2 regions of the Burkholderia sp. YHN3-13 genome follow, and region 1 is predicted to be linked to the other one. Evidence: predicted binding sites of a transcription regulator. Region 1 holds the regulator's gene; the other holds the start of a gene.
What was found. The regulator LexA, encoded in region 1, represses DNA repair genes until DNA is damaged. The targets are predictions, from matches to a motif close to ACTGTATNNNNATACAGT.

Region 1 (15,933 bases):
GCCGGGCGGTGCAGATAGCGCAACCCCGTGCGACCCTTGAGTCTCGCGCTGAGCGGCTCCGCGTCGCTCACATAGCAGAACAGCGTCTCGCCGCTGATCTCGGTGCGCTTCGCGAATGCCGACAACTCGTCGCGCAGCGCGGCCGGATCCGGCCCGTAGATCTCGATCACGTCGCAGCCGATCTCCGATTCGATCAGCGCGTGCGGCGCGCCCTCGGCGATCTTGCGGCCTTCCTCGATCACGCATAGCCGGTCGCACAGGCGTTCGGCTTCTTCCATGAAGTGCGTCGTGATCAGGATCGTCTTGCCGCGCGCGAGCAGCGAGCGCAAGCGCTCCCACATCAGGTGCCGCGCTTGCGGATCGAGGCCCGTCGTCGGTTCGTCGAGCACCAGCACGTCGGGATCGTTGACGAGCGCGCGGGCGAGCGTGAGGCGACGCCGCATGCCGCCCGACAGTTCACCGACCTTCGCCTCGGCCTTGCTCTCGAGCTTCGCGAATTCGAGCAGTGGCGGTACGAGTGCGCGCGCGGCTTGCGCCGATATCCCGAAATAGCGGCTGAACACGAGCAGATTCTCGCGGACGGTGAAGTCGGGGTCGAGATTGTCGAACTGCGGGACGACACCGACGCGCTGGCGTGCATGCCGCGCACGCGACGGAACCGGTTCGCCGCACAGGGAAATGGTGCCGGCATCGGGATGCGCGAGGCCGAGCAGCATCTTCAGCGTGGTGGTCTTGCCGGCGCCGTTCGGGCCGAGCAGGCCGTAGCATTCGCCGGCCTGCACGTTGAAGGACAGGCCGTTGACGACGAGCTTGTCGCCATAGCGTTTTTCGACGTTGCGGAAATCGATCGGTGCGACGGACATGGGCATGTTGTCGTTGTAAGCGGGCGCGCGTGGCTATCCGATGCGTGGCCGGCAAGCGAACGGATCGCGCGAATGCGTGTCACACGGGCATGACCGAAGCGCGCGACGCCGGCGTGGCGATGGCCCGCTGGAGTACGAACGGGCCATTCTAGTGCATCGGCTGCGTCTCTTCAGGGCATGCCTGCACGGTGCGATGCATGCGGGCACCGATCGTGCACTGCATCATCGCGCACGCGCCGAGCGGGGCGAATCAGCGTTTTCCATCCCTTGCATCCTGAATTGCGGCGCACCATGATGAATGCGTAGGCTCGTTGTCGCGATAGGGAGGTTTCATGGCCAGTTACAACAAGATTTTGCTGTGTTACGACGGCACGCTCGAAGGGCGCAAGGCACTGCGCTGCGGTGCCAATCTCGCAATGGACCTGAAGGCGGAGACGCACTTGCTGTCGGTTGTCGACATGCGTTCGAGCATTGCGCAAAGCGCAGGTCTGCTGACGGACGTCGCGTGCGGCCGGTTCGAGGAAACCGCGCGGGAAATCCTGCAGGAAGGCGTGAACTGGCTGCGTGAGCGCGGCGTGCAGGCCGAAGGCCATTTCGCATTCGGTTATCCGATCGACGAAATCGCGAATCTCGCGACGGAACTGAAGGTCGATCTCGTCGTCGTCGGCCACCGGTGCCGCAGCGGGCTGTCGAGATGGTGGATGGGGTCGGGCAATACGCAGCTGCTCGATCGCGTGAACTGCAGCATCCTGGTGGCGTGTTCGTCCGCGCAGGAGCAGAAGGAAGAAATCGCGCGCGAGCGTGAAGCGGCCATCGCGAACGGCAAATGATCGAATGATGCGATGACGGCCCGACCGGCGCTGCGAGCCGGTCGGGCGCCGCTGCATCAGCGGTGCGGGTACCGCGCAGCCTGCTACGCGTGCAGGTCGATCGCGGACAATTTCCACGAGAACAGGCCGAAGCGGTGGAATATCGCCGCATAGCGCGTGCCGTCGGCGGTGCGCTGGTACGTGACGACGAATTCATCGATATTCCGGTATCCCGCGCTGGTTTGCTGCTGATGCGGCGGATGCGTTGCATCGCCCGCGCTGGCCGGCGCGGCAGACGTGGATGCGGGTGATGACGCAGCCGTTGCGGCCGCGTTGCTGACGGGGCCGGCGGCGCTCGCCGGCGCCGGACGGGCGGGCGTGTCGGCTGACGCATCGACTTGCGGCTGATTCGACCATTCGGGCGGACGCTCGCCCGGATTGCCGCGCGGCGGCAATCCGCTCATCAGCGCGGCCACGCCCTCCGGCGTCGCGTACGCATCGACCAGCGGGCCGATCAGTGCGGACCCGATCAGCGCGCCGATCACCGCGAACGGATTGTTCTTCTTCACCGCGTCGATCCGGCGCATCAACTCTTCAGTCACCTGCTGCTTCAGGCTGATGCGCAGCGACGGAAAATCGACGTATTCGCTGATGGCCTGCGCGTCGCGCGCGTCGATCGCCGATTTCAGGCGACCGAGCGCGACGTACGGCGACGCGTACGCGTAGCCGACCGCCGCCACGACGGCGACGGCCAGCACGACGATCAGCAGGGGCTTGAGCCGCCATGCGCGGCCCGACGATCCAGTCACGTTGCCTCCGGTGCGGGGATGTTCCGCAATCAGAGACCACCCGGCGTAGCCGATCGTTCCTCCGCGATGCAGCGGTCGATCATCCGGCATACGGCGTCGATCGTGCCGACCATGATCAGCCGCGAACGGCCGTGATAGACGCGCACCGGCGCCCGGCGCGCGGGTTCCGCATGATTCAGGCCGGCGTTCAGCGATACCCGCGCGAACGCGGGGAGCGCCGACGGCAGCAGGGACGCCTGCCGTTCGACTGCGACTTCTTCTTGCACGGGCGCGGCCGCGGACAGCGGTGCGCAGGGCGTGCGGCCGCGCAGATGACGCAGGCGGCCGAATTGACGGAAAGGCAGCAGACGGGCAAGGCGTTCCATGATGTTCTCCTCAGCGAGACGGAATGTCAGAGTTCGCCTGATCGGATCAGTCCGACGGCGATGCCTTCCAGCGCGAACTCCGCGCTGCCGGCCTTGACGAAGATGTTTTCGTAATCCGGGTTCTCCGCGATCAGCTCGAGACCGCCAGGCCGGCGCATCAGGCGCTTGACCGTGACGTCGTCGCCGAGACGCGCGACGATGATCTGGCCGTCCTTTGCCTCCGTGCGCTTCTGCACGGCGAGGAGGTCGCCGTCGAGAATGCCGGCGTCGCGCATCGACAGGCCGCGCACCTTCAGCAGGTAGTCGGGCTTGCTCGTGAACAGCGCGGGATCGCACGCGTAGTGCTGCGAGATGTGCTCCTGCGCGAGGATCGGGCTACCGGCCGCGACGCGGCCGACGAGCGGCAGCGACAGCTGCATCAGGCCGGCGTGCGGCAGCGTGAACTGATGCGGGGCGTCGTCGATGCCGAGCAGGCGGATGCCGCGCGACGCGCCGGCGGCCAGCTCGATCACGCCCTTGCGCGCCAGCGCGCGCAGGTGCTCCTCGGCCGCATTCGGCGAACTGAAGCCCAACTCGGCCGCGATCTCGGCACGGGTGGGCGGGAATCCGGAGCGCTCGATCGCGCGACGGATCAAGTCGAACACTTGCTGCTGACGGGCGGTGAGTTTGGTCATGGCTCAACTGTATGGATAGACAGTGAGCTGTATTTTTATACAGTACTTCGCGAATTTCAAGTGTTACGTGAGGTTCGACGCGATCGCGCCGGTTCCGGCGTGATTTTGCGACGCCCCGACGGCGGTTTATCTGCCGCAACCGTCCGTCCCGTCTGCGTTAGCACTTTTGAGTATTAAAAAATGAGGAACGATTATTTTTAATCATGTAACCCGTTCGCTAGACTGGCCCGACATCGCAATACCGACAACACTGGAGAACCAAGGATGGCGAAGCGCAATACGGGGCTGGTGGGCGGAGTGGGCCGCCTGATCGCAACACTCGCGCTGGGCGCGGCGGCGGCGCTGGGCGTCGCGACGCATGCCCGGGCCGATACGACGTTCCTGAACGTGTCGTACGACCCGACGCGCGAGCTGTATCAGGACTTCAACCAGGCGTTCGGCAAGGAGTGGAAGGCGAAGACGGGCGAGACCGTCAACTTCAAGCAGTCGCACGGCGGGTCGGGCGCGCAGGCGCGCTCGGTGCTCGACGGCCTGCAGGCCGACGTCGTCACGCTGGCGCTCGCGTACGACATCGACGCGCTCGCGAACAAGGGGCTCGTGAACAAGGACTGGCAGAAGCGCCTGCCCGACAACGCGTCGCCGTACACGTCGACGATCGTGTTCCTGGTGCGCAAGGGCAATCCGAAGGGGATCAAGGACTGGGACGACCTGACCAAGCCGGGCATCTCGATCGTCACGCCGAACCCGAAGACGTCGGGCGGCGCACGCTGGAACTACCTGGCGGCATGGGCGTACGCGGTGCACAAGCCGGGCGGCAACGAGCAGACGGCCAAGGAATTCGTCACGAAGCTCTACAAGAACGCCGGCGTGCTCGATTCGGGCGCGCGGGGCGCGACGACGAGCTTCGTGCAGCGCGGCATCGGCGACGTGCTGATCGCGTGGGAAAACGAGGCATTCCTGTCGGTGAAGGAATTCGGCACCGACAAGTTCGAGATCGTCGTGCCGTCGGTGAGCATCCTGGCCGAGCCGCCCGTCGCGGTGGTCGACAAGGTGGTCGACAAGAAGGGCACGCGCAAGCTGGCCGAAGCGTACCTGAACTTCCTGTACAGCCCGCAGGGCCAGGAGATCGCGGCGCGCAACTACTACCGGCCGCGTTCGAAGAACGTGCCGGCGGAACTGACGAAGCAGTTCCCGAAGCTGAAGCTGTACACGGTCGACGACACGTTCGGCGGCTGGACGAATGCGCAGAAGACGCATTTCGCGGACGGCGGCGTGTTCGACTCGATCTACAAGCCGCAGTAACGCCATAACGACAGCGGCGCGCCACGCAGCGCGCCGCCTCCCCGACGGCCCGCCGGCGCGATTCACTGCGCCGGCGTTTGCGTCGGACCCGTGAGCAGCATCGACCCAGCAAGAGCATCCGATGACGACGTACACCTTTCGCAAGCCGAGCGCGCTGCCCGGTTTCGGCGTGACACTCGGCATCACGGTGGCCTATTTGAGCCTCGTGGTGCTGATCCCGCTCGCCGCCACGTTCCTGAAGACCGCGACGCTGTCGTGGGACCAGTTCGTCACCGCCGTCACGTCGCCGCGCGTGCTCGCGTCGTACCGGCTGACGTTCTCGGCCGCGCTCGGCGGCGCGCTGATCAACGCCGTGTTCGGTTTCCTCGTCGCGTGGGTGCTCGTGCGCTACACGTTCCCGTTCAAGCGCCTCGTCGATGCGATCGTCGACCTGCCGTTCGCGCTGCCGACGTCGGTCGCCGGCATCTCGCTCGCGGCCGTCTACGCGACCAACGGCTGGGTCGGCCAGTATCTCGCGCCGCTCGGCATCAAGATCGCGTTCACGCCGGCCGGCGTGCTGGTCGCGCTGACCTTCATCGGGCTGCCGTTCGTCGTGCGCACCGTGCAGCCGGTGCTCGAGGATTTCGAGCGCGAGCAGGAGGAAGCGGCCGCATGCCTCGGCGCGTCGCGCTGGCTCACGTTCCGCCGCGTCGTGCTGCCGGCCGTGCTGCCGGCGCTCCTCACCGGCTTCGCGCTCGCGTTCGCGCGTGCGCTCGGCGAATACGGCTCGGTGATCTTCATCGCCGGCAACGTGCCGATGAAATCCGAGATCACGTCGCTGCTGATCATCACGAAGCTCGAGCAGTACGACTACGCGGGCGCGACCGCGCTGGCGGTCGTGATGCTGGTCGTGTCGTTCCTGATGCTGCTGCTGATCAACACGCTGCAGTGGTATCTGCAGCGGCGGACGAGCAAGGGCGCAAGCGGCCCCGCGCCCGCCACCGTCGCGGCAGGAGGCCAGCAATGAGCCAGGAGGCCACCGTCGTGCTGAAAACCCCGTCGCCGGCCGTGCGCGCCACGAAACGGCTCGATCCCGTCAGCGAGTCGCGCGTCGTGCGCTGGCTGCTCACGGGCATCGCGCTGGCGTTCCTCGCGTTCTTCCTCGTCGTGCCGCTCGCCGCGGTGTTCGTCGAGGCGCTGCGCAAGGGCGTCGGCTTCTATCTCGAATCGCTGGCCGATCCCGACGCGTGGTCGGCGATCAAGCTGACGCTGACCGTCGCCGTGATCGCCGTGCCGCTGAACCTCGTGTTCGGCGTGTGCGCGTCGTGGGCGATCGCGAAGTTCGAATTCCGCGGCAAGGCGTTGCTGACGACGCTGATCGACCTGCCGTTCTCGGTGTCGCCGGTGATCTCGGGCCTCGTGTACGTGCTGCTGTTCGGCGCGCAGGGCTGGCTCGGGCCGTGGCTGCAGAACCACGACGTGCAGATCATCTTCGCGGTGCCGGGCATCGTGCTCGCGACGATCTTCGTCACGTTCCCGTTCGTCGCGCGCGAGCTGATCCCGCTGATGCAGGCGCAAGGCACCGACGAGGAGGAGGCCGCGCGCGTGCTCGGCGCGTCGGGCTGGCAGATCTTCCGCCGCGTGACGCTGCCGAACGTGAAGTGGGGCCTGCTGTACGGCGTGATCCTGTGCAATGCGCGCGCGATGGGCGAGTTCGGTGCGGTGTCGGTCGTGTCGGGCCATATCCGCGGCCAGACCGACACGATGCCGCTGCACGTCGAGATCCTGTACAACGAATACAACTTCGCGGCGGCGTTCGCGGTGGCGTCGGTGCTCGCGCTGCTCGCGCTCGTCACGCTCGCGCTGAAGCTGATCGCCGAGCGTCATCTCGCCGCCGAACTGGCCGGCGCGAGCGACACCGCGCCCGCACATGCCGGCCCCGCCGCCGTTTCGTCGAAATCGTAAAGAGGCAACCAGAATGGGTATCACCGTCCGTAACCTTCAGAAGCGCTTCGGCGATTTCACGGCGCTCGACAACGTCTCGCTCGACTTTCCGCCGGGCGAGCTGGTCGCGCTGCTCGGGCCGTCCGGCTGCGGCAAGACCACGCTGCTGCGCGTGATCGCGGGCCTCGAGCACGCGGACGCCGGCCAGGTCGTGCTGCAGGGGCTCGACGTCGCGTCGGTCGGCGCGCGCGACCGCCAGGTCGGCTTCGTGTTCCAGCACTACGCGCTGTTCCGCCACATGACCGTATTCGAGAACGTCGCGTTCGGGCTGCGCGTGAAGCCGCGCCGCGAGCGGCCGTCGGAAGCCGTGATCCGCGAGAAGGTGCACGAGTTGCTGAAACTGGTGCAGCTCGACTGGCTCGCGCAGCGCTATCCGTCCGAACTGTCCGGCGGCCAGCGCCAGCGTATCGCGCTCGCCCGCGCGCTCGCGGTCGAGCCGAAGGTGCTGCTGCTCGACGAGCCGTTCGGCGCGCTCGACGCGAAGGTCCGCAAGGAGCTGCGCGGCTGGCTGCGCCGGCTGCACGACGACCTGCACATCTCGACGATCTTCGTCACGCACGACCAGGAGGAGGCGCTGGAAGTCGCGGACCGCATCGTCGTGCTGAATCGCGGCCACGTCGAGCAGGTCGGCAGCCCGCAGGACGTCTACGATCATCCGCAAAGCGCGTTCGTGTACGAGTTCCTCGGCGCGGCGAACCGGCTGCCGGGCACGGTGGCCGGGCGCGGCTTCGTGGCCGAGGGCGCGGCCGCGCCGATCGAGGTCGACGCCGATTTCGCCGGCCCCGCGAATGCCTACGTGCGACCGCACGACCTGCAGCTGTGGCCGGCGGGCGAAGGGCACCGGGACGGCATCGCGGTGGACGTGCGCCGCGTGATCCCGCTCGGCGGTTCGGTGCGCGTGGAGCTCGAGGCGCGCGCGGGCGGCGCGCTCGAGGCGGAACTGGATCGCGATGCATGGCGTGCGCTGTCGCTGCAGGTCGGCGACGGTGCGACGGCCGTGCCGCGCGCGGTGCGTGTCTTTCCCACGCGTTGACGAGACAATACAGGGCAGGGGGCGGGACATGCTCCGAATCGACAATCAAACAACGACAGCCTAAGAGGCATACCCATGAATTTTCAGCAATTGCGGTTCGTGCGCGAAGCGGTGCGCCAGAACATGAACCTGACGGAAGTCGCGAACGTGCTGTATACGTCGCAGTCGGGCGTGTCGAAGCAGATCAAGGATCTCGAGGATGAACTGGGCGTCGACATCTTCATTCGGCGCGGCAAACGGCTGACGGGGCTCACGGAGCCCGGCAAGGCGGTGCACCAGCTGATCGAGCGGATGCTGCTCGACGCCGAGAACCTGCGCCGCGTCGCGCGCCAGTTCGCCGACCAGGACAGCGGCCACCTCGTCGTCGCGACGACGCACACGCAGGCGCGCTACGCGCTGCCGAAGGTGATCCGGCAGTTCACCGAGGTGTTCCCGAAGGTGCATCTGGCGTTGCGCCAGGGCAGCCCGCAGCAGATCGCGCAGATGATCCTGAACGGCGAAGCCGATCTCGGCATCTCGACCGAGGCGCTCGACCGCTATCCGGACATCGTGACGTTCCCGTGCTATTCGTGGCATCACACGGTCGTCGTGCCGAAGGGGCATCCACTCGTCGGCCGCGAGAACCTGACGCTCGAGGAAATCGCCGAGTATCCGATCATCACGTACGACCAGGACTTCACGGGCCGTTCGCACATCGACCAGGCTTTCGCGCAGGCGGGCGCCGTGCCGGACGTCGTGCTGACCGCGATCGACGCGGACGTGATCAAGACCTACGTCGAACTCGGGATGGGGATCGGCGTCGTCGCCGCGATGGCCTATGATCCGCAGCGCGACACCGGGCTCGTCGCGCTCGATACGCAGCACCTGTTCGAGGCGAGCACGACGCGCGTCGGGCTGCGCAAGGGCGCGTTCCTGCGCGCCTATGCGTATCGGCTGATCGAGATGTTCGCGCCGCACCTGAACGAAGCGGAAATCGCGGGGCTGTTGCGCGAAGCCGTTTGACGGTTGCGCGCCTCGCGCGCCGTGCGCGCACGGCACCGAACATCCGGCGGCGGCGAAATGGCCGCCGGCGCGATGACCTGATTCATCGAACCATCGGCTGTGCCCGCCGCTCCCGGCCGGGCCCTTCGCCGGATGCGGCGTTCAGCATGCGTTCTCCTGCCGACAGAACAACCAGAAACGGCACGGGCGAACGCGTCGATCCGGTTTCGGCCTCCCGGCCGGGCCATGATTCGGAAGATATGATTCAATGCGCGTGCATGGTCTGATGGCGGGCGTTCACGCCGCACGACGAAGGGGCGAGCAATGAATCCGACATGGTTTCTCTTTTCCTTCAAAGGCCGGACCGAGCGCCTGCCGTGGTGGATCTACTCGCTGGTTTCCGGGTTGATCGGCGCGTTCCTCGATGCCGGTTCGCGCGGCTCACCGGACGACGATCTGCCGCTGGCAGTGGTGCTCGTCGCCGGCGCGATCGCCGTCGTGGCAACGTGGTCGTGGCTGGCGGTTACCGTGAAGCGGCTGCACGACATCGACAAGTCGGGATGGTGGGTGCTGCTGCTCGTCGTGCCGATCGTCGGTGCGATCGCGTTGTTCGTGATGAACGGTTTCATCGCCGGTACGCCGCATGCGAACCGCTTCGGCGAGCCGCCGTCGGTCGATGAAGCGACGCCTGCGCCGCAGGACCCTGCGTGATGCGCGGCAAGCCGCGACTGTCGCATTTGCGCGTCGTGCAGCCCGATCGCACACTCCGAATAAACCCTTAAATATTGATCAGACAGGTTGCGCGGCGAAGCGAATCGGTACAGCATAGCCTTCACTCCGCCGGCGTCCCGCCGGCGGTGGCGCGTCAACGACAGCACGCGCCAGGCAGTCGGCCGTCTGCCTCGCTTCCATTCCGTGGTACCGATAGCAGCATTGATGGCCATTGCCCGGGTAGTGTGGCGCAAACGTTTGCTCACATTAAAACAACAGTCCGGCCCGACGGGCCAGTCGCCAGGAGATGTGTATGAATGTCCGCTTTCGCCGTCGCTTCCTGACCGCCGCGCTCGCCGCCGTCGCGGTCGCCGCCGCCCCGGCCGTCCACGCGCAGTCCGCGGCCAAGCCGAAGGTCGCGCTCGTGATGAAGTCGCTCGCCAACGAGTTCTTCCTGACCATGGAAACCGGCGCGAAGGATTACCAGAAGCACAACGCGAATCAGTTCGACCTGATCACCAACGGCATCAAGGACGAGACCGACACCGCGAACCAGATCCGCATCGTCGAGCAGATGATCGTGTCGAAGGTCGATGCGATCGTACTCGCGCCGGCCGATTCGAAGGCACTCGTGCCGGTCGTGAAGAAAGCCGTCGATGCGGGCATCGTCGTCGTGAACATCGACAACCGGCTCGATCCCGACGTGCTGAAGTCGAAGAACCTGAACGTGCCGTTCGTCGGCCCGGACAACCGCAAGGGGGCGCGCAAGATCGGCGACTACCTCGCGAAGCGGCTGAAGGCGGGCGACCAGGTCGGCATCGTCGAAGGCGTGTCGACGACGACCAACGCGCAGCAGCGCACGGCCGGCTTCCAGGACGCGATGAAGGCGGGCGGGATGAAGGTGGTGTCCGTGCAGTCGGGCGAATGGGAAATCGACAAGGGCAATGCGGTGGCTGCCGCGATGCTCAACGAATACCCGAACCTGAAGGCGCTGCTGTGCGGCAACGACAACATGGCGATCGGCGCCGTGTCGGCCGTGCGCGCGGCCGGCAAGCAGGGCAAGGTGCTCGTGGTCGGCTACGACAACATCAACGCGATCAAGCCGATGCTGAAGGACGGCCGCGTGCTCGCGACCGCCGACCAGTACGCGGCGAAGCAGGCCGTATTCGGCATCGACACGGCGCTGAAGGCGATCGCCGAGCATCGCAAGCAGGCCGACATGTCCGGCGTGGTCGAGACGCCGGTGGATCTCGTGACGAAGTAACGCGACTCCGGTCCGGCCGCCGCCCTCAAGAATCCGGCGTGGCGGCCGTTATCCGGAGTGAGCGCGATCACGGCCACTGCATGCACATGCACTTGTGAGCGTCATACCCGCGCGCCGCGTGCGCGCGGCCGCAATCAGGATCGCGATGGAACCGACCTTCCAACCCTCCCGTTCAGCCCAACCCGTGCTGTCCGTATCCGGCATCGGCAAGACCTATGGCGAACCCGTGCTCGCCGATGTCACGCTGACGCTCGAGGCGGGCCAGGCGCTCGCGCTGACGGGCGAGAACGGCGCCGGCAAGAGCACGCTGTCGAAGATCATCGGCGGGCTCGTCGATCCGACCACCGGCACGATGCAGCTCGGCGGCCACGCCTACGCGCCGGCGAGCCGCACGCAGGCCGAGGCGCTCGGCGTGCGCATGGTGATGCAGGAGCTGAACCTGCTGCCGACGCTGACGGTGGCCGAAAACCTGTTCCTGAACCGCCTGCCGCGGCGCTTCGGGATCATCGATCGCGCGCGGCTGCGCGAGGACGCGCGGGCCGCGATGGCGCAGGTCGGGCTCGATGCGGTCGATCCCGATACGCCGGTCGGCGCACTCGGCATCGGCCATCAGCAGATGGTCGAGATCGCGCGCAACCTGATCGGCGACTGCCGCGTGCTGATTCTCGACGAGCCGACCGCGATGCTGACCGCGCGCGAAGTCGAGCTGCTGTTCGAGCAGATCGACCGGCTGAAGGCGCGCGGCGTCGCGATCGTCTATATCTCGCACCGTCTCGAGGAGCTCGCGCGTGTCGCCGAGCGCGTCGCGGTGCTGCGCGACGGCCGGCTCGTGCACGCGGGCGACATGGCCGCGACGACGTCCGACGGGCTCGTCACGCTGATGGTCGGGCGCGAGATCGGCGAGCAGATCGATCTCGGCGAGCGCCATATCGGCGCGCCGCGGCTCGTCGTGTCGGGGCTCACGCGCGGGACGGCCGTGCGCGACGTGTCGCTCGAGGTGCGCGCGGGCGAGATCTTCGGCATTTCGGGATTGATCGGCGCGGGGCGCACCGAGTTGCTGCGGCTGATCTACGGCGCCGATACGCCGGATGCGGGGATGATCGCGGTCGGCCAGCCGCCGAAGCCGGCGAAGATCGATTCCCCCGTCGACGCGGTGAAGCTGGGCATCGCGCTGATTACCGAGGATCGCAAGGGTGAAGGGCTGCTGCTGTCGCAGTCGATCACCGCGAACGTGTCGCTCGGCCAGCTCGACCGGCTCGCGCGCGGCGGCATCGTCGATGCCGCACGCGAGACGGCGCTTGCCGAGCAGCAGATCGACGCGTTGCGGATCCGCACGCACGGTGCGGCGCAGGCGGTCGGCGAGCTGTCGGGCGGCAACCAGCAGAAGGTCGTGATCGGCCGCTGGCTCGCCCGCGACATGGGCGTGCTGCTGTTCGACGAGCCGACGCGCGGGATCGACGTCGGCGCCAAATTCGAGATTTACACGCTGATGGGCGCGCTCGCGCGCGAAGGCCGGTCGCTCGTCGTCGTGTCGAGCGACCTGCGCGAGCTGATGCTGATCTGCGACCGGATCGGCGTGATGTCGGCCGGCCGCATGACCGCCGTGTTCGAGCGCGGCAACTGGACCCAGGATGCGCTGCTGGCCGCGGCATTCGCCGGCTTCGGCCGCGAGACGCCGCCGGGCGGCGCGCAACATCCGGACGCGGGGCAGGCGCCAGGCGCCGCCCCCGGCAATTCGACGACAGGACCCCAGCAATGACCCAGCCTCCCGTATCCCCGACCGACGCAGGCGCCCAGCAGGACGTGACGGGGCGCCGCGCGCGCACGCTGTCCGGCACGCGCCTCGGCCTGTCGAACTATCTCGGGCTCGCCGGTGCGCTCGCCGCGATGATTGCGCTGTTTTCGGTGTTGAGCTCGCATTTCCTGACCTACGATACGTTCAGCACGATCGCGAACCAGATTCCCGATCTCGTCGTGATGTCGGTCGGGATGACCTTCGTGCTGATCATCGCCGGGATCGACCTGTCGGTCGGCTCGGTGCTCGCGCTCGCCGCGTCGATGGTCAGCGTCGCCGCGCTGAAATGGCAGTGGGGGCCGCTGCCGGCCGCGCTGATCGGGATCGCGGTCGCGACCGTCACGGGGGCGCTGACGGGGGCGGTCACGGTCGGCTGGCGAATTCCGTCGTTCATCGTGTCGCTCGGCGTGCTGGAGGCCGCGCGCGGCCTCGCGTACCAGCTGACGAATTCGCGGACGGCGTATATCGGCGACGCGTTCGATTTCCTGTCGAACCCGATCGCGCTCGGCATCTCGCCGGCGTTCCTGATCGCGGTCGCGGTGATGATCGCGGCCCAGTTCGTGCTCACGCGCACGGTGTTCGGGCGCTACCTCGTCGGGATCGGCACGAACGAAGAAGCCGTCCGACTTGCCGGGGTTAACCCGCGTCCGTATAAAATTCTCGTATTCGCGTTGATGGGGGCGCTCGCGGGGCTTGCGTCGCTGTTCCAGATTTCGCGGCTCGAGGCGGCCGATCCGAACGCGGGCGCGGGCCTCGAACTGCAGGTCATCGCGGCTGTCGTGATCGGCGGCACGAGCCTGATGGGCGGGCGCGGCTCGGTGATCAGCACGTTCTTCGGCGTGTTGATCATCTCCGTGCTGGCCGCGGGGCTGGCGCAGATCGGGGCGAACGAGCCGACGAAACGGATCATCACCGGCGCGGTGATCGTGGTGGCCGTCGTGCTCGATACGTATCGCAGCCGGCGGGCGCGCGCGCGGTAGAAAGACAGACAGAACAGACCAGAGAGAAACGGGAAATGGCGACGATCAAGGATGTGGCAGCCATGGCGGGCGTGTCGTTTACGACCGTCTCGCACGTGGTGAACAATTCGCGGCCGGTGTCCGCGGATGTGCGTGCGAAGGTCGAGGGCGCAATCCGCGAGCTCAATTACGTGCCGTCGGCCGTGGCGCGCTCGCTGAAGGCGCGGGCGACGGCGACCATCGGCCTCGTCGTGCCGAACAGCACGAATCCGTACTTCGCGGAGCTTGCGCGCGGCATCGAGGATCAGTGCGCGGCCAACGGCTATTGCGTGTTCTTCTGCAATTCGGACGACGATCCCGTGAAGCAGCGCAACTACCTGCGCGTGCTGCAGGAAAAGCGCATCGACGGGCTGATCGTCGCATCGGCGGGCGAGGATGCGGTGCTCGCGCAGACGCTCGCCGATATCCATGCGCCGCTCGTCGTCGTCGACCGCAACATCGAGGGGCTTGCGGCCGACCTCGTGCAGATCGACCACGAGCGCGGCGCGTACCTCGCGACGCGCCACCTGCTCGAACTCGGGCACGCGAAGATCGGCTGCATCACGGGGCCGACCGACACGGCCGTCAGCGCGATGCGCGTGCACGGCTTCATCCGCGCGATGGCCGAGCGCGGCGTCGACATCGTGCCGGGCGCGATCGCGGAAAGCGACTTCTCGTGCCTCGGCGGCTATCACGCGGCGTCGCGGCTGTTCGAATCGGTGCGGCCGAGCGCGATCTTCGCGGGCAACGACCTGATGGGCGTCGGCGCGCTGCGCGCGGCGGCCGAGCGCGGGCTGCGCGTGCCCGACGACTGCTCGATCATCGGTTTCGACGACATCGAGTTTTCCCGCTACACGTATCCCGCGCTGTCGACGGTCGGCCAGTCGGTGCGCGCGCTCGGCGAAATGGCCGCGCAGACGCTGATCGAGCGGATCGGCGGCGGCTCGACGGCCGTGCCGAGCCGTCGTCGCGTGGTGTCGCCGCGCCTCGTGCTGCGCGAGTCGACGGCGGTCTATCGCGAGCCGCCCGCGTCGGGCGGCCGCGCATGACGGCGCCCGCAGCGGGTGCCGGCCGCGTCACGGTGGTCGGCAGCCTCAACATGGATCTCGTCGTGCGGGCGCCGCGGCTGCCGCTGCCGGGCGAAACGCTCGCCGGGCATGCGTTTGCCCAGGCGGCCGGCGGCAAGGGCGGCAACCAGGCCGTCGCCGCCGCGCGGCTCGGCGCGCAGGTCGCGATGATCGGTTGCGTCGGCGCGGATGCGCACGGCGCGGCATTGCGCGCGGGCCTGGAAGCCGAGGGCATTGACTGCACCGGGCTCGCGACGAGCGCGTCGGCGTCGACCGGCGTCGCGCTGATCGTCGTCGACGACGCGAGCCAGAACGCGATCGTGATCGTCGCGGGCGGCAACGGCGAGGTCACGCCCGCGACGGTTGCACGGCACGAGGCCGCGCTGGCGTCGGCCGACGTGCTGATCTGCCAGCTCGAAACACCGCCGGACGCCGTATTCGCGGCGCTGTCGGCCGGGCGGCGGCTCGGCCGCACGGTGGTGCTCAATCCGGCGCCGGCCGTCGCGCCGCTGCCGGCGGGCTGGCTGCCGCTCGTCGATTACCTGATCCCGAACGAGGTCGAGGCGGCCGCGCTGACCGCGCTGCCGGTGCGCGACCCGGCGGAGGCGGAAACCGCCGCGCGTGCGCTGCAGGCCGGCGGCGCGCGCAACGTGCTGGTCACGCTCGGCGCGCGCGGCGTGCTCGCGCTGACGGCCGACGGCGTCGCGCGGCACTATCCGGCCCCGGTCGTGCAGGCCGTCGACACGACGGCGGCGGGCGATACCTTCATCGGCGGTTTTTCCGCACGGCTCGCGGCCGGCGCGGATGTCGATGCGGCCATCCGCTTCGCGCAACGCGCGGCGGCGCTGTCGGTCACGCGGGCGGGCGCGCAGCCGTCGATTCCGACGCGCGCCGAACTGGCCGACTAGGGCCGGATCGCCGGCTTCCGTTTCCCGATCTCGGCCGGCCGTCTCGTGCGACGGGCCAGCCGGCCGGTCGTGCTTGCGGCAACGTGCCCGCAGGTCGCCGGGCCTTCCCCCCATCCATTTCTCGAATTGGCCCGAATTTGCATCATTCGTTCAGCTATTTGTAATATACAGACAAATAATTCGAAAAAATCACGCCAAAATCATCAAGTTGTGCGTCGCGCAGTCGTAAATGCAACAAGTGAAGCAATGCTTCCAGCCAACGGGCCCGGCCCGTTCATGACGACGCAATACAGGATGGATGATGGTGTTCAGGAACCTGACGATTCGTGCGCGCATCGGTTTGACGATGGCGTTTCTGGCGATGCTGCTGG
Region 2 (15,933 bases), on a different contig from region 1:
GAGGCAATAGCAAACAACCGAGTTCGCCGCGGAACCACGCCCCTGGCACAGGATGTTCTGGCTACGTGCAAACTTGACGATGTCGTAGACAGTCAGGAAGAACGGCTCGTAACTCAGTGTCGCGATCAGCGCCAACTCGTAGTCGATCCGTTCCCGGACGTGCTCCGGCGGTTCCCCGGAATAGCGACGGCGCGCGCCCGCCCGGGTTTCCTGCTCCAGATAACTCGTCGGCGTATGACCTTCAGGCACGATCTCGTCCGGATATTCGTAGCGCAGCGAATCGAGTTCGAAATCGCACGCATCGAACATCGCGCATGTCTCCGCGATCTCGTCCGGCGAAAACAGCTTCGCGATCCGCCCGCGCGAACGCAAATGCTGTTCCGCATTCGGCGCCAGCGCATAACCGCATTCCGACACCGGCATCCCGACGCGAATCGCCGTCATCACGTCCTGCAATGCCTTGCACGAGCGCCGGTGCATCGTCACGTCGCCCAGCGCGACGATACGCACGCCCCGCCGCTCGCCCGCCTCGCGAATCTCGTCGCGCTGCGCGCCGTCCAGCGCACGCTGCAACTGCACGAGCCCGAGCCGCGCGCGCGCGCCGAACGTCACGCGAAACCACGCGACCTGCACATCGAGCACGTCCGCGCGTACCGGATACAGGGGCACGAGAATCGCGAAGCAGTCGGGCATCCCGCGCAAGTGGGCAAACTCCGCAGGCGGCGCCGACAGCATCCGCGACGTCAGCGTGTAAGTCCCCTTCGGCGACGCCATCCGCCGCCACGAAATCAGCTCCGAAAGATTGCCGTACCCCTCGCGGTTCTGCGCGAGCAACACGAGCCCGAACGCACCGGGGCCCGGATCGTGGCCGGGCGCGACGTCGTCCGGCGTGACGTCGAAGTACGAACCGATGACGAGCGGCAGCCCTTTCGCTTGCGCGGCGACATGCATGCGCGGCGCACCGGCGAGCGAGCACTCGTCGGTAATCGCGATCCCGCGATAGCCGAGTTCCGCCGCACGCTCGACCAGTTCTTCCGCATGCGACGCGCCATGCAGAAACGAAAAGTTCGAGCGGCAGAACAACTCCGCGTAATCGGGCAACCCACTGAAATCCGCAACCATCTCCGTTCACCCGAACAAGCCGTGCAGGAACCAGCGCGGCTCGGCCTCGCTCCCCGCCCGCTCCTTGAACACCCAGTAGCACGCACCGGCTTCGTCCTGCGCGACGTGGTAATCGCGCGCGGCGAACTGACCGTCGAACCAGCCGGCCTCGATCCGCTCCACCGACGACATCATTCTCAGCGGCGTATGGAATACCGGCCGGTTCTCGCGCACCAGCAACGGCAGCGGCTCGGCGAGCAGCCACGCGGGCCTCGGCGGCACCGCCGGCGGCCCGCCGGCCGGCTTGCCCGCCTGCACATCGAGCGGCAGCCAGCGGTTCGCGGCCTCGGGTCGGTGATCGGCGACGGGCGCCGCGCGCAGCACGTTCTCCGCGCCGAGCCGCGCGACCAGCAGCTCGAGCAACCGCTCGCGGGTTTCCCGCGTACCGCCCGGTTCGGGAAAAAGATCGTCGGCCGGCGGCGCGACCGACTCGACGCGCGTGGCCTTCAGACGCACCGCGATCACCGCGGCCGGCAACTCGACGCGCGCGAGCCGTTCGCCGAGCAGCCGCATGAAGTGCGCTTCGTCGCGCACCGGCGCGGCGAACGCGAGTTCGAGCGGCGTCGGCGGCACGGCCTGGCGGCCGCGCTCGTGCTCGAGATCGAACGTCATCGCGGCCAGCGACAGTTGCCGCGCGGCCAGCCAGCCGCACAGCTGCACGACGAGCCGCCGCGCGGCGAACAGCACGGCTTCCGCGTATTCGACGCGCTCCGGCAATTCGAGCCGCACGTCGAACACGGGCGGCACCGCCATCCACGCGAGCGGCTCGACCGCGTCGCCGTACGCACGATCGAGCGCGGCCAGCAGCGCGGGGCCGCAGCGACGCTGCAACCCCGCACGCGGAAGACCGCGCAGATCGGCGAGCGTGCGGCAGCCGAGGCCGTCGAACCAGCCCGCGTACGGGCGCGCATCGGGCAGCAGCACGCAGGGCAGCCGGTCGAGCGAACGGACGAGCGAAGCCGGGCGCGCAACGCGGCGCCGGAGACGCGCCCGCGCCGACGTGCGCGCGAGCAGCCACGCGCCGCGCCCGGTCGGCGCGGCGGACAGGCGCGCCGCATAACCGAGCGCCGCGAGCGTCGCGCGCACCTGGCGGCACAGCGACGGCAGGCCGCCGAACAGCCGCAGGCTCGGGCCGACGTCGACGATCAGCGTGGCTTCGTCGTCGAGCGCGACGCACGGCGAGAAACGCAGCAATGCGAGCGCGACCGCGCGCAGCGCATCGGCCTCGCGCGCGGGATCGCGTTCGACGAGCTGCGTCTCGGGCGCGAGCGTGAGCACGCCGCCGCGCTTCATGCCCGCGCGCACGCCCTGCCGCTGCGCGGCCGCATCGGCGATCAGCACGACGCCCTGCTCGAGCACAGCACAGCCTGCGTCGCCGGCCTCGCCGGCCGCTGCGTCAGACGGCGGCGGGACGCACACGTCGAGCGGCAGGCGCGGCAGATGGATGCCGAGCAAGACGCGCATAGCGGCTCTCCACGATGGGCGACGGCAGGTCGAGCACGAGCGGCTCGCCGCGCGCCGGGCCGCGCCGCTTGACGATGTCGAGCGACACGCCGCCCGGCACCGGATACAGCGCGACGCGCAGCACGGCCGGCGACGGCTGCCGCGCGGCCGACAGCGGGCGCAGCATCACGAACAGCGTGTCGCCCGTGCGCGCGGCCGCGAGATGCAGGCGCCGCAGCGCATCGGGCCGCGCATCCTGCCAGAGCAGCAGCGCGCCGCAGCACCCCGTCCGGAGCGCCTGCTCGGCGGCCCACAGCGCATCGGTGCGGCTGCCGGCGCGCAGCCACAGCAGCGCGTCGGCCGGCACGCCGAGACTGGCGAGCGCGGTCGCATGCGGCGATTGCGGCGGCGCGACGAGCGCGAGCGGACGCCGCGCACTGACGGTACGGGCCAGCGCGGGCGCGAGCAGCCGCATCTCGCCGCAGCCCGGCTGCGCGGCCAGCAGTTCGACGAGCCCGCCGACCGGCCAGCCGCCGCCCGGCAATTCGGCCGACAGCGGCGCGAAGCCGGTCTCGATCGTGCGCGGGCCGCCGCGCGCGAGCTGCGAGCCGCGCCAGAGCGACGGATGAAGGGATTCGGGAGAAATGGAGGATGCGAGCATGACGCCACCCACAACTGTATGGATATACAGTATATGGCAATGCGCCCGCGTCGCACAGCACCGGTGCGAAACCGGTTTTCGTCAGAGGAAAGCCGGGAGGAGGCCGGCGCGCGCGTCAGGTCATCGCACGCCGGCCGGCCCCGCCCGTCAGCCGAGCAGCAGCGCGTCGTCGTCGAGCTGCTCGTGACGCACCTTCTCGAACATCTGCAGCAGGTCCGGCACGTCGAGCCCCTTGCGCGCATCGCCCGACACGTCGAGCACGACCTGCCCCTGGTGCAGCATCACCGTGCGGTCGCCGTAGTCGAGCGCCTGCCGCATGCTGTGCGTGACCATCATCGTCGTCAGTTTGCTCTCGGCGACGATGCGCGCGGTCAGCTCCAGTACGAACGCGGCCGTCTTCGGGTCGAGCGCGGCCGTGTGCTCGTCGAGCAGCAGGATCCGCGACGGCCGCAGCGACGCCATCAGCAGGCTCACGGCCTGCCGCTGGCCGCCGGACAGCAGCCCGATCCGGTCGGTCAGCCGGTTCTCGAGGCCGAGGTTCAGGAGCCGCAGCTTGTCGCGGAACAGTTCGCGCGACGGCCGGTCGAGCGCGGCGCGAAAGCCGCGCCGCACGCCGCGCGCCATCGCGAGCGCCATGTTCTCCTCGATCGTCAGCGCCTCGCAGGTGCCGGCCATCGGATCCTGGAACACGCGCGCGACGAGGTGCGCGCGGTCCCACGCGGCCTTGCGCGTCACATCCGCGCCGTCGATCGCGATGCGCCCCGCATCGACCGGCTGGTCGCCGCTGACCGCATTGAGGAAGGTCGACTTGCCGGCGCCGTTCGAGCCGATCACCGCGACGAACTGGCCATCGGGAATCTCGAGCGACAGCCCGCGCAGCGCGCGCGTCTCGATCGGCGTGCCGGGATTGAACGTGAGTTTGAGATCGTGTGCGGACAGCATGTCATGCTCCTCCGTTCTTGCGCGCGAACAGCTTCTTGCGCGTCGCCGGCAGCACCAGCGCGAGCGTGACGAGCGCGGCCGTCACGAGGTTCAGGTCCTGCGCCTTCAGGCCGATGAATTCGCTGTTCAGCGCGAGCGCGATGAAGAAACGGTAGACGATCGCGCCGAGCACGACCGCGAGCGTCGTCAGCACGAGCCGGCGCGCGGGCAGCAGCGTCTCGCCGATGATCACGGCGGCCAGCCCGATCACGATCGTGCCGATCCCCATCGAGATGTCCGAGCCGCCCTGCGTCTGCGCGAACAGCGCGCCGGCGAGCGCGACGAGCGCGTTCGACAGCGCCATCCCGGCGAGCGTCGCGCGGCCGGTCGCGATGCCTTGCGCGCGCGCCATCCGCGGGTTCGCGCCGGTCGCGCGCATCGCGAGGCCGAGCTGCGACGAGAAGAACCAGTCGAGGCCGAGCTTCGCGACCACGACGACGATCGCGAGCAGCGCCGGGCGCAGCACGTAGTCGGGCATCCAGTCCGGCTGCAGCACGGTGAACAGCGTCGGCTCGGAGATCAGCGGCACGTTCGGGCGGCCCATGATCCGCAGGTTCACCGAGTAGAGCGCGATCATCATCAGGATGCTGGCGAGCAGATCCATGATCTTCAGGCGCACGTTCAGCCAGCCGGTGACGAAGCCGGCCAGCGCACCCGCGACGATCGCGAGCAGCGTCGACGTGAACGGGTCGTAGCCGGCCGAGATCAGCGTCGCGGCGACGGCGCCGCCGAGCGGAAAGCTGCCGTCGACGGTGAGGTCGGGGAAGTTGAGGATGCGGAACGAGATCAGCACCCCGAGGGCGACGAGGCTGAAGATCAGGCCGATCTCCAGTGCGCCCAGAAACGAGAACAGAGACATGGTGGGGAAATCCTGTTGCTTCCCGGCCGGACGTGTACGGCCGGGCGAAGCGAACGGGCGGCCCCGGGTGGGAGCCGCCCGTCCGGCGATGTCGTCGAGGCCCGGATCGGGCCGGCAAGCGCGGCGCGCGTGCCGCGGCTTACCTGATGACCGTCTTCGCTTCCTTGACGAGATCCGGCGACAGCGTGACGCCCTGCTTCGCGGCCGCGCCCGTGTTCGCGAACAGTTCGAGGTTGCTGCTCGTCTCCGACGCGATCGCGCCCGGCTTCTCGCCCTTCAGGATGCGCGCGACGACCTTGCCCGTCTGCCGGCCGAGATCGCCGTAATTGATGCCGAGCGCCGCGATGCCGCCGCGCTTCACGCTGTCGGTGTCGCCGGCGACGAGCGGGATCTTCGCTTCGTTCGCGACCTTCACGAGCGCTTCGTACGCGGACACGACGTTGTTGTCGGTATTCGTGTAGATCACGTCGACCTTGCCGACCAGGCTCTTCGCGGCCGGGCCGATGTCGACGGTACGCGGGGCGGCGGCTTCCTTCAGCGTCATCCCCTGCTTCGCGAGGATCTCTTTGAGCGCCTTCACGACGACGACCGAATTCGCCTCGCCCGGGTTGTAGACCATGCCGACCGTCTTCGCATTCGGCACGACGCGCTTGATCAGCGCGACCTGGCGATCGAGCGGCAGCTTGTCGGACACGCCCGTCACGTTGGTGCCCGACGGGCCCCAGCCCTTCACGAGCTGCGCGGCGACCGGATCGGTGACGCCCGAATAGACGACCGGCACGCTCTTCGTCGCGGCGACGACCGCCTGCGCGGCCGGCGTCGCGATCGCGACGATCACGTCCGGCTGGTCGCCGACGAACTTGCGCGCGATCTGCGCGGCCGTGCCCGTGTTGCCCTGCGCGCTCTGGTATTCCCACTTGAGCTTGTCGTCGCCGTAACCTTCCGCCTTCAGTTCGGCGCGCACGCCGTCGCGGATCGCATCGAGCGCCGGATGATCGACGATCGACAGCACCTTGACGGTCTGCGCATGCGCGGCGCCGGCCAGCGCGAATGCGGCGACGCCGGCCGCGATCGAACGGATCGCGAAAGTCTTGAATCGCTTCATGGGTGAGTCTCCCCCGTATTGTGTCGGTTCTGGATGATGGATTCCCGCCGCCGTCGGGCGGGCACCGCCGCGCGTACGACACGCCGGCGATCGGCCCGCGCACGCTCCGGGAAAGCGTGCAGCGGCGAACGCACGAGCATACCATTTCCGCAGACCACCGCCTGACTAAGCGCTTTCGCCCGGTACGCCGGATGGCGGCACGCGCCGGAGCCCGAAAATGCGCGCGAAGCCCGGCCGGCGGCGGTGCCGGCCGGTGTCGGCCAACGCGTCAGCCGCGCGCGCGGCTTTACGTTATGCTGTCGGCCGACCCAATCCACGCCATCGGAGGGCAGATGAAACGGGGGATCCGAACCATCACATGCGTGGCCGTCGCGCTGGCGCTGCCCGGTACCGCATGCGCGCTGACCGACGGCAGCGCGCAATACGACGACTGCATGCTCAATGCGCTGCGCGAAAGCCGCAACGGCGCGGCGGCGCAGCTGATCCAGCGCTCGTGCGACGCGCTGTACCGCAACAACGCGATGCTGCTGCCGCGCGAGCGGCGCTTTCACGAGTGCGTCGTGCAGTCGCTGCCGGGCGTGCGCGACAACTACGCGATCCAGCAGATCATGTCGATCTGCTCGCGGCGCGGCGAGATGTGAACGGGCGCCGCGCGCCGGACGCCCATGAAAAAAGGGCCTGCGCGATGCAGGCCCTTTTCATTCAGCGGTACCGGTGCGCGGCGTTCAGAACGACGCGACCATCGAGCCCTTGAACTGCTTCTTGATGAATTCCCGCACTTCCTGCGACTGGTACGCCTTGACCAGCTTCTTCACCCACGGCTGATCCTTGTCCTTCGCGCGCACGGCGATCAGGTTCGCGTACGGGCTCGTCAGCGATTCGAGCGCGATCGCGTCCTTGGTCGGCTGCAGGTTCGCGGCCAGCGCGTAGTTCGTGTTGATCACGGCGGCATCGACGTCCGACAGCACGCGCGGCAGTTGCGCGGCGTCGAGTTCGGAGATCTTCAGCTTCTTCGGGTTCTCGGCGATGTCGAGCACCGTCGCGTTGTTGCCGCCCGTGCCGGCGCCCGCCTTCAGCTTGATCACGCCTTGCGTCTGCAGCAGCAGCAGCGCGCGGTTCTCGTTCGACGGATCGTTCGGCACCGCGAGCTTCGCGCCTTGCGGCAGGTCCTTCAGCGACTTGTACTTCTTCGAGTACACGCCGATCGGCGAGATGTAGGTCAGGCCCGCGCTGACGATCTTGTAGCCGCGCTGCTTCACCTGGCTGTCGAGGTAGGGCTGGTGCTGGAAGCTGTTCGCGTCGAGGTCGCCCGCGTCGAGCGCCGCGTTCGGCTGCACGTAGTCGTTGAATTCGATGACCTTCACGTTCAGGCCTTCCTTCTCCTTCGCGACCTTCTGCACGACTTGCCACACTTCCGCATCCGGGCCGGCGACCGTGCCGACCTTGATCACCTTGTCGTCGGCGCGCGCGCCTGCCGACAGCGTCAGCGCGGCACCGGTGGCCAGTACGGAAAATACCTTCAGGAGACTGCGACGCTTCATCTGTTTCTCGCTTTCTTGCTTGCTAAAAAATGGGGCGCGATACGGGTAAGCCCCGACTCGCAGGAAGGGGCAAATGGTGTCACAGGATCGGCGGGAAGTGAAATACATCCCGCTCATATGGGTATGCACCGGTACAGTGCCGGCGGCAGGTGCGGGGTTCGGCCGTTAGTTGCGTTCATGACGCGTCGCGCGTCGGCCGGCACGCTTTACCTCACCGCCGTCTCGCCGGCCGTGTTCGCCCCGAATGCCGGTTCGGCCGCCCGCTCGCCGACCCGGAACGCGCCGACCGCGTCGCGCAGCCGTGCGGCCTGTTCCTGCAGCGACGCGGCAGCCGCAGCGGCTTCCTCGACGAGCGCCGCGTTCTGCTGCGTCACCTGGTCCATCTGCGTGACCGCGCGGCCGACCTGCGTGATGCCGCTCGCCTGCTCCTCGGACGCGGCCGCGATCTCGCCCATGATGTCGGTCACGCGCGCGACGGCCTGCAGGATCTCGCCCATCGTCGTGCCAGCCTGGCCGACCAGCGTCGAGCCGTTGCGTACGCGCTCGACCGAGTCGACGATCAGTTCGCGGATTTCCTTCGCGGCCGTCGCGCTGCGCTGCGCGAGCGAACGCACTTCGCCCGCGACCACCGCGAAACCGCGCCCCTGCTCGCCCGCGCGCGCGGCCTCGACCGCCGCGTTCAGCGCGAGGATGTTGGTCTGGAACGCGATGCCCTCGATCACGCCGATGATGTCGGCGATCTTGCGCGAGCTGTCGTCGATCTCGCCCATCGTGCCGATCACGCGGCTCACGACGTCGCTCCCGGTGCGCGCGATGTCCGACGCGTTGTTCGCGAGCCCGCTCGCCTGCCGCGCGTTGTCGGCGTTCTGCTTCACCGTCGCGGTGAGCTGCTCCATGCTCGCGGCCGTTTCCTCGAGCGACGCGGCTTGCTCCTCGGTACGCTGCGACAGGTCGTCGTTGCCGGCCGAGATCTGGCGACTCGCCGACGCGATCGACTCCGCCGACTGGCGGATCCCGCCGAGCGTCGCCTGCAGCCGCGCCTGCATGTCGTGCATCGCGGCCATCATGCTGGTGCGGTCGCCCGCGCGCACCGGTACCGGCTGCGTCAGGTCGCCCCGCGCGATGCGCGCCGCGAGCGCGGCCGCTTCGTCGGGCTCGCCGCCCAGGCTGCCGCGCACGTTGCGAATGATCACCAGCATCGCCGCGCTGATCACGAAGCCGATCACGAGCACCACCGCGAGGTGGCCCAGCAGCGTCCGGTAATAGAGGGTGTCGATGTCCTTCAGGAACACCCCGCTCGAGATGTTCCAGTCCCACGGCGCGAACCGCGTGACGTAGCTGATCTTCGGCACGGCCGTCTCGCTGTGCGGCAGCCGCCCGCGATATTCGGCGAAGCCGCTGCCGGTCGCCTTCGCGGCGTTCAGGATCGTCACGAACAGCGGCTTGCCGTCCGGATCGAGATAGTCGCCGACCTGCGTGCCGACGAGCTTCGGCAGTGTCGGGTGCATCAGCACGACCGGCTTCGAGTCCATCACGAACACGTAGCCCGAATCGCCGTAGCGCATCGCGGCGAGGCTCGCGAGCGCGTCGCGCTTCGCGTCGGCCTCGGGCAGCGTGCCGCTCTGCGCGAGCGCGTGATACGCGTTCACGATGCCGGCCGCCGAGTCGACGAGATTCGCGATGCCCGCCTTGCGTTCGTCCAGCATCGTCGCGCGCGTCTCGTACGCGCTCCATGCGCCGACGCCCAGCAGACCGACCCATACCAGCGCAAGCGCGAGCCACAGCTTGCGGTTCAAACTCATTCTGCTCATCTGCGTGCCTTTGTCGATGTCGATGCGCCGATGCGCGCGAACGGCCTGTCCCGCGCAAACGGTTGCTCCTTCAATTACGGCAACGAGGCTTACAACTTGAATACGCGCCGGCGCTCGGCGGGCAGCGCCGGCGCGACAGCCCGCATCCGCTGTGCTACAAAGACCGCCTGACCGGCGCGCAACGCGCCGGCACCATTCCAGGGCCATCCATGTACGTCATCGACATCCACTACACCGCGTCGCTCGAACGCATCGACGACGCGCTCGAACGCCATCGCGCGTATCTGCAGCCGCAATTCGACAAGGGCATCTTCATCGCGGCGGGACCGAAGGTGCCGCGCGAAGGCGGCATGATCCTCGCGGCCCGCATCGATCGCGACGCACTCGACGCGATCCTCGAGACCGATCCGTTCGTCACCGAGGGGCTCGCCACCTATCGCGTGACCGAATTCCGGATCACGCGTGCCGCGTCCGGCTTCAACGTGCCGGCGCTGCCGTAACGCGCGCGCCGCCCGGCGCTCAGCGCAGGCGGACAGCGGGAAAAGAGGAAAAGCGTGACGGCGCGGGACGGCCGTCACGTGATCGCCGGGCAGGACGCCCGGCGGCGGCCGGTCAGTCGACCAGCAGCTTCAGGTCGTGGACCCACGGGCCGGGGCCCTGGCCGTCGCGCACGAACAGGCGCAGCTTGCCGTCGCGGTCGAACACGTAGCTCGCGGCCGTGTGATCCATCGTGTAGCTGCCGGGCGTCTTGCCGGGCACCTTCGCGTAGTACACGCGGAAATCCTTCGTGACCTTCTTCAGCGCCGCTTCGTCGGCCGGCCGCAGGCCGATGAACGACGGATCGAACGCGGGCACGTACTGGCCGAGCAGCGCCGGCGTGTCGCGTTCCGGGTCGACGGTGACGAACAGCACCTGCACGCGCTTCGCGGCGTCGGGCCCGAGCTGCTTCAATGCTTCGGACAGCTCGGCCATCGTGGTGGGGCACACGTCCGGGCAATGCGTATAGCCGAAGAACATCACGACGGCCTTGCCCTTGAAATCGGCGAGCGTACGCACCTTGCCGGCCGTATCGGGCAGCGAGAAATCACTGCCGAACTGCGTGTTGCCGGTGATGTCGAGATTCTGGAATTTCGGCGCGTTGTCGCATCCGGCGAGCAGCAGCGCCGCCGCGAATGCGCACGCGAACATCCAGCCTTGGCGCGCGCGGCGCCCGAACCTTGATTGGAGCATTGCGTTCAACCGTGCGGTTACACGCCGAGCAGCGGGCGTGCGTAGTGATCGACGAGCAGCGCGGCGAACAGCAGCGACAGGTAGACGATCGAGTAGCGGAAGGCCTTGCGGGCGAGTTCGTCCGAATAGTCGCGATGGATCTTCCACGCATACGCGAGGAACACCGCGCCGAGCAGCACCGCGCTCGTCAGGTAGACGGCCCCGCTCATCCCGGAGATGAACGGCATCAGCGTGACCGCGAACAGGATCACCGTATACAGCAGGATGTGCAGCCGCGTGAACTTCTCGCCGTGCGTGACCGGCAGCATCGGCAGCCCCGCGTTCTCGTAATCCTTGCGGCGATAGAGCGCGAGCACCCAGAAATGCGGCGGCGTCCACACGAAGATGATCAGCACGAGGATCCACGCGTCGCCCGGCACCGCGCCGGTGACGGCGGCCCAGCCGAGCGCCGGCGGCATCGCGCCCGACGCGCCGCCGATCACGATGTTCTGCGGCGTCATCGGCTTGAGCAGCAGCGTGTAGATCACCGCGTAGCCGACGAACGTCGCGATCGTCAGCCACATCGTCAGCGGGTTCGTGAACGTATAGAGCGTCCATGCGCCGACGCTGCCGAGCACGGCCGAGAACAGCAGGATCTGCGGCGTCGTGATCTCGCCGCGCGCGGACGGGCGCCACGCGGTACGGCGCATCATCGCGTCGATCTTCTGTTCGACGAGGCAGTTGATCGCGAACGCGGCACCGGCCAGCAGCCAGATGCCGATCGTGCCGCCGATCAGCACATGCCACGGCACCATGCCCGGCGTCGCGAGGAACATGCCGATCACCGCGCAGAACACCGCGAGCTGCGTGACACGCGGCTTCGTCAGCGCCATGTACTGGGAAAAGCGGCTACCGGGCGATTGGGAGAGGGTGCTTTGCATGGGGGCGGTCACGCCGGGGCGGCGTCGCGCGCAGGCTGCGCGACACGGCCGGGGCGGCTTGAAAGGATGCGAAAGTTTAACATGACGACGAGCAGCAGCAGGATCGCGGCCCCGCCGTTGTGCGCGACGGCGACCGGCAGCGGCCACTGCAGCACGATGTTGGTCAGGCCCGTCACGAACTGCAGCAGCACGACCAGCAGCACGCCGTTCGCGGGCCGCCGCAGCGACTCGAAGCGGCGCATTTTCAGCGCGAACGCGACCAGGTACGCGACCACGACGAACGCGAACGTGCGGTGCGTCCAGTGGATCGCGACCAGCGCGTCCTGCGTGATCGCCTCGCCGTCCTTCGTCATCCCGAGCGCGCGCCACAGGTGGAAGCCATGCTGGAAGTCCATCGGCGGGATCCACTGGCCGTTGCAGGTCGGGAAGTCGGTGCAGGCGAGCACCGCGTAGTTGGTGCTCACCCAGCCGCCGAGCGCGATCTGCACGACCAGCAGCACGAGCGCCGCGAGCGCGGCCGCGCGGTAGCGTCCGGCCTCGGGGTCATACGACGGCAGCGGCGTCTGCCGCGCCGCGAGCCAGCCGAGCGTGCCGAGCAGCGTGAGGCCGAGCAGCAGGTGGATCGTGACGATCACCGGCTGCAGCTTCATCGTGACCGTCCACGCGCCGAACGCGCCCTGCACGAGAATCAGCAGCAGCAGGCTCGTCGGCCACCACGGCGACACGTGCAGCGGGCGGCGGCGCAGCCGCGCGGCCCACGCGATCACGACCTGCGCGATGATCAGCACGCCGATCGCCATCGCGAAATAGCGGTGGATCATCTCGATCCACGCCTTCGTCATGCTGACGGGGCCCGTCGGCATCGCCTGGTGCGCGGCCGTGATCGCGGCGTGCGCGATGAACGGCGACGACGTGCCGTAACAGCCGGGCCAGTCGGGGCAGCCGAGCCCCGAATCGGTCAGCCGCGTGAAGCCGCCGAACATCACGAGATCGAGCGTCAGGAAGGTGGTGATCCACACGAGCTTGCGGAACTTGTCGTCGTCGGCCTTCACCCACACGTACGACAGCGGCAGCAGCGCGATGCACAAGCCGATCAGGCCGAGTTGCAGTAGATACGACATCGGAATGGTGCCTCGTTCTCTTGCCTTAACCGATGCTCGACCACTTCAGCAGCTTCGTCACGTCCGACTTGATCTTGCTGGGATTCGGGTCCTTCGGGAAACGCATCATCAGGTTGCCGTTCGGGTCGACCAGGTAAATGTGGTCGCTGTCCTTCGTGCCGGCATCGGCCGGCAGCCATGCGGCCACCGCGGCCGGATCGGCGACGAGCCGGCGCGTGTCGGGGTACGCGTCGAGCACCTTCTGCGGCATCGCGCCCGCGTCGCTGCGCAGCCACACCATCGTGATCCGGTGCCGCTCGCCCGCCTGCGTGACGCGGATCTGGCGCATGAAATAAAGCTTCTGCGCGCACGCGTCGTCGCACGCGCTGCGGTCGGTCATCACGAACAGCCACACGCCGCGCAGCGACGCCAGCGGCACGGTCTTGCCGGTTTCGTCGGTCACCTGCAGACCGGCCGGGATCGGGCGCTGCGGCTCGATCAGCGTGCCGTAGTTCGTCGACCCGCCCTTCGGCTTGATCACGTAATAGGTGAAGTACGACGCGATCATCGGCGCAGCGCACACGAGACCCAGCAGCACGAGCATCCAGCGGCCGCGCTTGCGGGCCGCCGGCGAGATCGGCGCGGCGGCCGGACCCTGACGGGAAGATTGCATGGACAAATCAGACCTCTCGAAACGAACCCGCGGCGCCGGCGCCGCGTCCTGGGATGGCGCTCATGCGCCGGCCGACTTCTTCGCCGCACGCCGCGCGGCGTACAGGCCGAAGCCGAGCGCGGCCGCCGCCATCGCCCACCACTGAAACATGTAACCGTAATTGCGCTCGACGCCGGTCGTTGCCGCCGGCCAGTCGCGCACGAGCCTGTCGCCGTCGTCGCTCGTCTGCTGGATCACGAACGGCTGCAGCGGCAGCCCCGTTTCCTTCGCATACTCGGCGACGTCCAGGTTCTGCCGGATCTTCTGGTGCGCGGCCGACCCGCCCTCGCCGAGCTCGAACGCACGCGATGCGTCGGCACGCGCGATGCCGACGATCTCGACGTCGCCCGCCGGCGTCGCGAACGGCTCGATCGCGGTGCGATCGGCGATATTGCGCGGCAGCCAGCCGCGGTTCACGAGCACGACGCCGCCGCCCGTGAGTTTAAACGGCATCACGACGTAAAAACCCGGCTGATCGTTATACGGCCGATTGTCGAGAAACACCGCCTGCTCGGGCAGGAAACGGCCCCTGGCCCGCACGCGATGGAACTCGATCGACGCGAGCGGCATCGGCTGCGCGCCGACGTCGACGGGCGCCGCCTGCTCGTAGCGCGCGATGCTCGCCTGCAGCGCTTCCTTCTGGTGCGCGCGATCGCGCTGCCAGAAACCGAGCCGGATCGTCACGGCGACGACGACGAGGATCAGGAGCGCGGGCAGCCAGCGGATCTTCATCATGCGGCCCGCCGGGCACATGCGCGAAAGCGAAGTGCGATAATTATCCCCTTCCTTTCGAATGGCCGTCGTCCGGTTCGTGTCATGCACATCCTCGTTCCCATCGCCTTCGTCCTCATCATTGCCAGCATGGGCTCGGCGCTCTACTTCATGATGCACGACCGCGGCCACACGAAACGCATGGTCTGGTCGCTCGCCACCCGTGTCGGGCTGTCGGTGTCGCTGTTCCTGCTCATCCTGATCGCGAACTGGATGGGCTGGATCCATTCGACCGGCCTGCCGATCGGGCGTTGATGCCGTTGCCGCGGCGGCCGCTGTGACATTTCGCCGCACGGTCGCGCCACCAAGCAAAAGCGCCGCCTGACTGAGTCGCGGCGGCGCCAGGGTGGTGTCGGCAGGCAGCGGCGCTACCCGGTCGGCACCAATGAAAACGGCCCGCGCATTGCTGCGCGGGCCGTTTTTCCATTTACAGCCAGTAGACGACGACGTACAGGCCGAGCCAGACGACGTCGACGAAGTGCCAGTACCACGCGGCGCCTTCGAATGCGAAGTGATGATCGGGCTTGAAGTGGCCGCGAATCATCCGCACCAGCACCACCGCGAGCATCGTGCCGCCGAGGAACACGTGGAAACCGTGGAAGCCCGTCAGCAGGAAGAACGTCGAGCCGTACACGCCGGAGTTCAGCGTCAGGTTCAGTTCGTTGTACGCGTGGTAGTACTCGAAGCCCTGCAGGAACAGGAAGCAGATACCGAACACGAGCGTCGCGGCCAGCCATGCGATCGCCTTCTTGCGATGATCGTCACGCAGCGCATGGTGCGAGATCGTCAGCGTCACACCCGACGACAGCAGGAATGCGGTGTTCAGCGTCGGGATCGGCCACGGGCCCATCGTCTTGAAGTGCCCGGCGAGCGCGGCGGGGCCTTCGTTCGGCCACACGGCGGAGAAGTCCGGCCAGATCAGCTTGTAGTCGAGGCTGCCGAGCTGGTGCAGCGCGATTTCACGCGCATAGAACAGCGCGCCGAAGAACGCGCCGAAGAACATCACTTCCGAGAAGATGAACCAGCTCATGCTCCAGCGGTACGACTTGTCGACGTTCTTGCCGTAATGACCGCCTTCCGATTCGGCGATCGCGTCGCCGAACCAGTGATACAGCGTGAAGAGCAACCACAGCAGGCCGAGCAGCGCCGTAAACGGCGCCCAGTCGTGACCGTTGATCCACAGCGCTACCGAGCCGAGCATGACCAGCAGGCCGATGGCCGCGCTGATCGGATGCTGCGACGGATGCGGCACGAAATAGTACGGGGTCTGGTTTTGACCGCTCATGCTTGATTCTCCACTTCAGTCCAATTTGTGTACCGGAAACCGCTCCGGCTTTATTTCTTGCGCGGCGCGACTGCCACCGCTCTTTCCCGCACGCCGCGCCGTGACGCCGCGCACTGCATTCTTTCGTGGCCGCGGGCCTCAGCCCACGACGGCACGCACGATCAGGATCAGCACGCCGATGAACACGCCGGCCGCGAGCAACGCGACGATCAGCACGTGCAGCGGATTCAGCTGCGTCGCATCGGCCTCCAGGTCGCGCCGCTTGCGCACGCCGAAGAACGACCACAGCACGGCTTTCAGCGCCTGGCCGAACGACCCGCCCCGCTTGACCTCCGTCATCGCCCCGCCTCCGT

Region 2: a site for LexA is predicted at 3,279-3,296, ahead of imuA (translesion DNA synthesis-associated protein ImuA). Genes of this name have one in related genera too.

Annotation. Positions count from the first base shown of each region.
Region 1 is NZ_JBVVNQ010000008.1:145,924-161,856, reverse strand. Features, by position in the region: gene nodI (nodulation factor ABC transporter ATP-binding protein NodI) at 1-863, opposite strand, end outside; gene AC0KUR_RS19750 (universal stress protein) at 1,196-1,693, shown strand; gene AC0KUR_RS19745 (DUF2939 domain-containing protein) at 1,777-2,481, opposite strand; gene AC0KUR_RS19740 (hypothetical protein) at 2,511-2,846, opposite strand; gene lexA (transcriptional repressor LexA) at 2,873-3,520, opposite strand; gene AC0KUR_RS19730 (sulfate ABC transporter substrate-binding protein) at 3,785-4,822, shown strand; gene cysT (sulfate ABC transporter permease subunit CysT) at 4,944-5,828, shown strand; gene cysW (sulfate ABC transporter permease subunit CysW) at 5,825-6,766, shown strand; gene AC0KUR_RS19715 (sulfate/molybdate ABC transporter ATP-binding protein) at 6,780-7,838, shown strand; gene AC0KUR_RS19710 (CysB family HTH-type transcriptional regulator) at 7,914-8,840, shown strand; gene AC0KUR_RS19705 (DUF805 domain-containing protein) at 9,144-9,530, shown strand; gene AC0KUR_RS19700 (sugar ABC transporter substrate-binding protein) at 9,844-10,794, shown strand; gene AC0KUR_RS19695 (sugar ABC transporter ATP-binding protein) at 10,940-12,553, shown strand; gene AC0KUR_RS19690 (ABC transporter permease) at 12,550-13,569, shown strand; gene AC0KUR_RS19685 (LacI family DNA-binding transcriptional regulator) at 13,605-14,636, shown strand; gene rbsK (ribokinase) at 14,633-15,562, shown strand; gene AC0KUR_RS19675 (methyl-accepting chemotaxis protein) at 15,864-15,933, shown strand, end outside.
Region 2 is NZ_JBVVNQ010000006.1:59,978-75,910, forward strand. Features, by position in the region: gene AC0KUR_RS16000 (error-prone DNA polymerase) at 1-1,122, opposite strand, end outside; gene AC0KUR_RS16005 (Y-family DNA polymerase) at 1,129-2,625, opposite strand; gene imuA (translesion DNA synthesis-associated protein ImuA) at 2,558-3,265, opposite strand; gene AC0KUR_RS16015 (ABC transporter ATP-binding protein) at 3,413-4,207, opposite strand; gene AC0KUR_RS16020 (ABC transporter permease) at 4,209-5,105, opposite strand; gene AC0KUR_RS16025 (ABC transporter substrate-binding protein) at 5,245-6,210, opposite strand; gene AC0KUR_RS16030 (VF_A0006 family four-cysteine protein) at 6,543-6,851, shown strand; gene AC0KUR_RS16035 (MetQ/NlpA family ABC transporter substrate-binding protein) at 6,936-7,751, opposite strand; gene AC0KUR_RS16040 (methyl-accepting chemotaxis protein) at 7,958-9,562, opposite strand; gene AC0KUR_RS16045 (YciI family protein) at 9,772-10,062, shown strand; gene AC0KUR_RS16050 (SCO family protein) at 10,175-10,792, opposite strand; gene cyoE (heme o synthase) at 10,810-11,712, opposite strand; gene AC0KUR_RS16060 (COX15/CtaA family protein) at 11,721-12,833, opposite strand; gene AC0KUR_RS16065 (SCO family protein) at 12,859-13,485, opposite strand; gene AC0KUR_RS16070 (SURF1 family protein) at 13,546-14,256, opposite strand; gene AC0KUR_RS16075 (twin transmembrane helix small protein) at 14,341-14,550, shown strand; gene AC0KUR_RS16080 (cytochrome c oxidase subunit 3) at 14,723-15,580, opposite strand; gene AC0KUR_RS16085 (DUF2970 domain-containing protein) at 15,719-15,919, opposite strand.